2 regions of the Actinomadura sp. NPDC047616 genome follow, and region 2 is predicted to be linked to the other one. Evidence: riboswitches for the same ligand, from Rfam matches in the RefSeq annotation. Region 2 holds a riboswitch; the other holds the start of a gene.
What was found. Region 2 has a riboswitch for cobalamin ahead of ABZ801_RS10060 (CbtB domain-containing protein). Riboswitches for the same ligand answer to the same signal wherever they lie in the genome.
Positions count from the first base shown of each region.

Region 1: it holds a riboswitch for cobalamin, as region 2 does, so the genes downstream of both, cobN (cobaltochelatase subunit CobN) here and ABZ801_RS10060 (CbtB domain-containing protein) in region 2, are expected to answer to the same signal.

Region 1 covers NZ_JBEYTB010000012.1:232,544-235,777, reverse strand. Annotated here, with positions in the region: gene ABZ801_RS27595 (sulfatase) at 1-1,693, opposite strand, end outside; cobalamin riboswitch at 1,837-1,962, shown strand; gene cobN (cobaltochelatase subunit CobN) at 2,021-3,234, shown strand, end outside.
Region 2 covers NZ_JBEYTB010000003.1:522,734-525,967, reverse strand. Annotated here, with positions in the region: gene ABZ801_RS10070 ((2Fe-2S)-binding protein) at 1-360, shown strand, start outside; gene ABZ801_RS10065 (CbtA family protein) at 392-1,126, opposite strand; gene ABZ801_RS10060 (CbtB domain-containing protein) at 1,146-1,370, opposite strand; cobalamin riboswitch at 1,402-1,592, opposite strand; gene ABZ801_RS10055 (cellulase family glycosylhydrolase) at 1,928-3,234, shown strand, end outside.

The DNA of each region.
Region 1 (3,234 bases), on a different contig from region 2:
AGCGGTCGCGGAACTCGTTCATCGGCCAGACGGGGGACCGCGGGGCGGGTTTGAGTCCGTCCTGCCAGCCCCAGCCGGAGATCTGGTCCAGCACCTTGGGGTCGCGGGCGACGATGGTGATCGGGACGTCCCGGCTCGCGCCCTCGCCGGTGATCAGCGGGGCGGGCTGGTGGTCGCCGAGGAAGACCAGCACGAAATCGTCGTCGCCGTAGGTCTCCACGTAGGAGATGAGGGTGTTCAGCGTGTACTCGATGGACTTGCGGTACTCGCCCCGGATGCGGTCGTTGGGCGGCCACTGGGCCTTCTTCAGGCTCATCCCGCCCTGGCCGTTGAAGATCGACCCGTCGCCGACCTGGTTCCAGTCGACGAGGCGGGGGACGGCGGCCCAGGGCGCGTGGCTGGACACCAGCGCGGTCTCGGCCATGACGGGCGTGTCCCGGTCCTTGCGTTCGCGTTCGACGCGCTGGAAGAACGACAGGGTGTACTGGTCGGGCATGGTGGCGTACGCCCAGCGCGGCCCCCGGTACCCCAGGGTGCGGTTGTCGTAGACCTGGTCGTAGCCGAAGAACCGGCCCTCCGGCCAGGCCCGGATGATGGCGGGCATGAGGCCGACCGTCCGCCACCCGGCCCGGCCGAAGGCGCGGTTGAGCGTCAGCCGGTCGCCGGCGACGAGGTTGCGGTACCGCTGCTGGTTGTCGATCCACAGGCCGGACAGCAGCGTGGCGTGGGCCAGCCAGCTTCCCCCGCCCACCGTGGAGGAGGTGAGCCAGGCGCTGCGCGCCCCGAACCCGGCCGCGCGCAGGCGCTCGCCGCCGGAGTCGAGCACCGCGCCGACCTGGGCGGAGAACTCCGGGTCCTCGACGGCGTCGCGTCCGTAGCTCTCCACGAAGGCGACCAGCACGTCCTTGCCGCGCAGGCCGGTCAGCAGCCGGTCGCCCGGCGTGGCGCGGAAGCCGTCCACGGCGGCCTGCCGGGCGAACACCTCCTTGTCGTGCAGGCCGCTGCGCACCTTGAGCGCGCGGTTGTAGGCGAGCTTGGCGGTGCCGGAGGACGCGACCGGCACCCCCGGGACGAGCTGCGCGCCGAACACGACGCCCACCGTCCACACCGCCCACAGCACCACGACGGCGCGGGCCGCCCCGGTGTCGTGCCGGGCCGCGACGCCCGCCAGCCGCACCGCCGCCAGCGCCATGACGGCGATCACGCCGACGGCCAGCACCACCGCCCCGGCCAGCACCGCGACGCCGCCGGCCCCGCCGTACTCGCCGGTGAAGAACTCCAGGCCCGCGTCGACGAACGCCCAGTCCAGCACCGGGTCCCACGGCCGGACCAGCACCTGGTAGAAGCCCATGTCGACGATCTTCACCACGAGCAGCGCGCCGAGGGCGGCGCCGCCGAGCCCCGCCGCGATCCGCCGGGCCCGCCCGCGCAGGGCCAGGACGAGGACCACGCCGAGGACGCCCTCGATCGGCACCCGCGCGAACGCGCCGGGCGTGAGCCTGTTCAGGTGGTTCGGCGTGAGCAGGGCGAACGCGACCAGCAGGAACGCCAGGACGGTGACCGTCCGCGACCAGACGCGGTGCCGGCGCAGCACGGCGAACGCCCCCCGCTCGCGGGACGGGACGCCTTCCGGCGTCGTCGCGTCGCCGTCCGCCGTCGCCGTCTCCCGGGGGGAAGGCGTGAAGAGAGACACGAGGGGGTCCTCCCATACGCAGCCTGCTGACCACTGTCGCGCATGCCGGCTCGCAGGGAAGGCCGGTCCGCGCTGCCCAACCTGTGTACGGCGGCTCTGGGGCGCCGGTTCAGTCACGGCTACGATGGCGGCCGACGGTAGGGGAGGAACCCGGTGCGAATCCGGGGCTGTCCCGCAACTGTGACCGGGGAGTCCGCCTCCGCACAGGGCCACGGCGTACGCGCTGGAAGGCCGGGGGCCGAGACGTCGATCCGGGAGCCAGGAGACTCCGCGCCGTCGTGACCTCGTCACCGAGCCGGGGCGCGGACCCCGGAGGAGGCCCTGCCGATGCGTGTTCTGCTGCTGTCCACCGCCGACACCGAACTGCTCGCCGCCCGCGCGGCCGACGCGGGCTACGTGACGGCCAACCCGGTGCGGCTCGCCGCCGAGGAGGTCGACCGGCTCGCCGAGGGCGCCGACGTCGTCGTCGTGCGGCTGCTGGGCGGGCGCAAGACCTGGCCGGAGGGCGTCGAGCGGCTGCGCCGCGGCGGCCTGCCCGTGGTGTTCCTCGGCGGCGAGGCCGATCCGGACGCCGAGCTGATGGGCCTGTCCACCGTCCCCGCCGGGGTGGCGGCCGAGGCGCTGGGCTACCTGCGCGAGGGCGGCGTCGCCAACCTCAGGGAGCTGGCGCGGTTCCTGTCGGACACCGTGCTGCTGACGGGGGAGGGCTTCGCGCCGCCGACCGCGATGCCGTCGTACGGGGTGCACGGGTCGTACGGGACCGACCCGGCCCGTCCCACGGTCGGCGTCGTCTTCTACCGCGCGCACGAGCTGTCGGGCAACACCGCGTTCGTCGACGTGCTGTGCCGGAAGATCGAGGAGAAGGGCGGCAACGCGCTGCCGGTGTTCTGCGGGTCGCTGCGCGGCGCCGACGCCGGCCTGCTCGACCTGCTGAAGCAGGCCGACGCGCTGGTCGCCACCGTGCTGGCGGCGGGCGGGACGGTCGCGTCGCAGGCCAGTGCGGGCGGCGACGAGGAATCGTGGGACGCGGGCGCGCTGGCGACCCTGGACGTGCCCGTCGTGCAGGGCCTGTGCCTGACCACGCCCCGCGCCGCCTGGCAGGAGTCGGACGGGGCGCTGTCGCCGATGGACGCGGCCATGCAGGTCGCCATCCCCGAGTTCGACGGGCGCCTGATCTCCGTGCCGTTCTCCTTCAAGGAGGAGGGCCCCGACGGCATCCCGGTCTACGTGGCCGACGAGGAGCGGGCCGCGCGCGTCGCCGGGATCGCCGTGCGGCACGCGCGGCTGCGGCACGTGCCGAACGAACGCAAACGCGTCGCGATCGTGCTGTCGTCGTACCCCACCAAGCACTCGCGGGTCGGCAACGCCGTCGGGCTCGACACGCCCACCTCGGCCGTGCGGCTGCTGCGCGACATGGCCGCCGCGGGCTACCGGCTGGGCGACGACGGAACGTACTGGAGCGATCCCGACACCGGCGACGCGCTCATCCACGCGCTGATCGCGGCGGGCGGCCACGACGTGGAGTGGCTCACCGAGGAGCA
Region 2 (3,234 bases):
GGCGGCTGGCCCGCCGCGGACGATCCCGCCGCCACCGCCGGGCTCGTGCACCGGACGGTCCTGGAGGGGCAGCTACGGCCGCTGCGCGCCACGCTGCTGGAGACCGTCGGGCTCGCGGACGGCCTGCTGTGGGGCAACGCGGCGGCGGCCCTCGCCGGGACGCTGCGCGCCGGCACGCTCAGGCCCGAACTGGCCGAGCCGGTCGGGACGCTCGTGCGAGAACTGTTCGAACGCGAACCGCTGGCGGGCACGGGCTCGTTCACCCCGGACGGGTTCGTCCGCCGGAGCTGCTGCCTGTACTACCGGGTGCCGCCCGGCGGCGAGATGTGCGGCGACTGCGCCCTCCTGCGCCGCGCGTGAGCGTCCCGCGCGGCGCGGGAGGGCGCACAGGTCAGGCCGCTGTGGCGGCCGGTGACGGCCGCCGCTGGAAGGAGCGCTCGGTGAGCGCGCCGAACACCAGGCCCAGCGTCGCCCACAGGACGACCTGGACGCCCAGCGACGCGATCCGGAAGTCCCACAGGACCGTGGCCGGGAACCCGTCCGCGACCGCGTCCGGCGTCGGCGTCAGCCGGTACACCAGCGCCAGGACGACCGCGAACCCGGCCGTGGTCGCGATCGCCGCGTTCCAGGCCCCGAACCGGGGCAGCAGGCGGCGGAACACGATCACGGCGGCGACGACGGCCAGCACGCCCAGCGCCACCATGCCGAAGTACAGCGCGGTGCGGCCGCCGATCGTGTCGGGGTTGCCGACGGCCGGGGGCGTCGGCGGGTACTTCAGGAACGGCACCAGCTCGACGGCGACGAACCCGCCCAGCGCGACCAGCGCGGCGGTGGCGCGGGCGCCGAACGCGCCGACGCGGCCGTAGGCGACCGCGAACGCGATCGCGAACAGCCCGCCGAGCGCGACGCCGTACACGCCGAGCGCGGTGACCAGCCCGGCGGTCTTCTGCACCGTGCGGCTGACCACCTCGTGCTCGTGCCCCTCGTGGGCTGCGGCCGCCTTGGCCTCCTCGAAGGCGATGGCGTGGCCCACCTGCGGCTCCCCGTACAGCCAGGCGACGACCAGCGCGAGCGCGGCCGCCGCCAGCCCGGCGAGCATGCCGCGGACCAGCAGTGTTCTCATCATCGGGGAATCGGCCCGCCCGTCAGTGGCAGGGGAAGCCGAGCAGGTGACGGCCGTCGTGGGTGAACTCGTGCACCCAGGTGCCGCCGATCAGGGAGGTGGCGCCCTGCTCGGCGCCGACGAAGTAGATCAGCACCAGGCCGAGCACCGCGGCGAACACCGCCCACGGCAGGACCTGGCGAAGGGGGATGCGGACGGGCGCCGGACGTTCTCCGGCAGGCGTCGACGGAACGGCGGTCTGAGCCATCTCAGGGTCTCCTCACGGGGTTCACTCGCCCCGGTACGGGAGGACGACGGGTCAGTGTCCTGACTCCCAGATCAGCGCCTCCCGCCGACCTTCCCGCCGGGTGTCCGGCCGTGGTCGTGGAGTGGGGGAGGCTCCCTGGTCACAGTGGCGGGACCGTCCTGGAGTCGCACCAGGTTCCTGCGCACCGTCGCCTCGATGTGCACTTGTTGGGGAGAGCGTCCCCTTTGTGGTGGTCCAGCGTCAAGTGCGGGTTCTGTTGCCCGGAGGGCAGTGCGGGGCCGCCCCCGCCCGTGAAAGAGCGACGTCGCGGACGAGGCGGCGCCGTACGAGGTGAAACGGGCGCCGTGCGAGCGGACGGCGTGAAAATCCGCCGCCCGGCATGGGGTTCGTTGACCGTGCGGACGGCGCGTTCCCACAATCTCCGGCGATTCACCTCCGCGTTCGCTCCCACGAACCGCCCACCGCGACCGCCCACCGCGACCGCCCACCGAAACGCACTTCGTCCCCGACCTGGAGGCGCCCGAGCCATGACCCATCCCCCAGGAACACGACCGCCGGTGGCGCGAGCGGCGGCCGCGCTGGCCGTCTGCCTGAGCCTCGTGGCCGCCGCGCTGGTGGCCGTACTGGTCCGTCCGCCGGACGCCTCCGCCGCCGCCCCGGCGGGCACCGGCACCGGATACCTCAGCACCAGCGGCAACCGGATCGTCGACGGCACCGGCCAGACGGTCCGGCTGACCGGCATCAACTGGTTCGGCATGGAGACCGACAACAAGACCTTCCACGGCCTGTGGGCGCGCGGTTACAAGTCGATGCTCGACCAGATGGCGCAGCTCGGCTACAACACCCTGCGCGTGCCGTACTCCAACGACGCGCTGAAGCCGGACGCCAAGGCCACCAGCGTCGACGGGGTGTCCAACCCGGACCTGGTGGGCCTCAGCCCGCTGCAGATCCTCGACAAGGTGATCGCCTACGCCGGCCAGAAGGGCATGCGGGTGATCCTGGACCGGCACCGGCCGACCAGCGCCGGGCAGTCGGCGCTGTGGTACACCCCCACCGTCTCCGAGACGACGTGGATCGAGGACTGGAAGGCGCTGGCCCGCCGCTACGCGGGCAATCCCACCGTGATCGGCGCCGACCTGCACAACGAGCCGCACGCCGACGGCACCGACCCCAACGGCACCGGCTCCTGCTGGGGCTGCGGCGACCCGGCCCGCGACTGGCGGCTGGCGGCCGAGCGCGCGGGCAACGCGATCCTGTCGGTCAACTCCAACTGGCTGATCTTCGTGGAGGGCGTGAGCTGCCCCAGCGGCGGCAACGCCAACTCCTGGGACGACATCCCCGACGAGCACTGCGGCTGGTGGGGCGGCAACCTGTCGAAGGCGGGGCAGTACCCGGTGCGGCTGAACGTCGCCAACCGCCTGGTGTACTCGCCGCACGAGTACGGCATCTCCGTCTACCGCCAGCCCTGGTTCGACTCCGCCGACTTCCCCAACAACCTGGCCGCGATCTGGGACCAGCAGTGGGGCTACCTCTACAAGCAGAACACCGCCCCGCTGCTGCTGGGCGAGTTCGGCAGCACCCTGGCCGACCCCAAGGACAAGGTGTGGCTGGAGAAGCTGCTCGCCTACGCGGGCACCGGGGCCACGGGGATGAGCTTCACCTACTGGTCGTGGAACCCCAACTCCGGGGACACCGGCGGCATCCTCAACGACGACTGGACGACGGTGAACCAGGCCAAGCAGAGCATCCTGCAGCCGTACCTGATCCCGCCGACGCCCGGGGACGGGGGCGGCCCCACGGACCCGCCGCCGACGGGCTCGGACGCCTGCAAGGTCGCCTACACCGTCATCAACCGCTGGTCCGG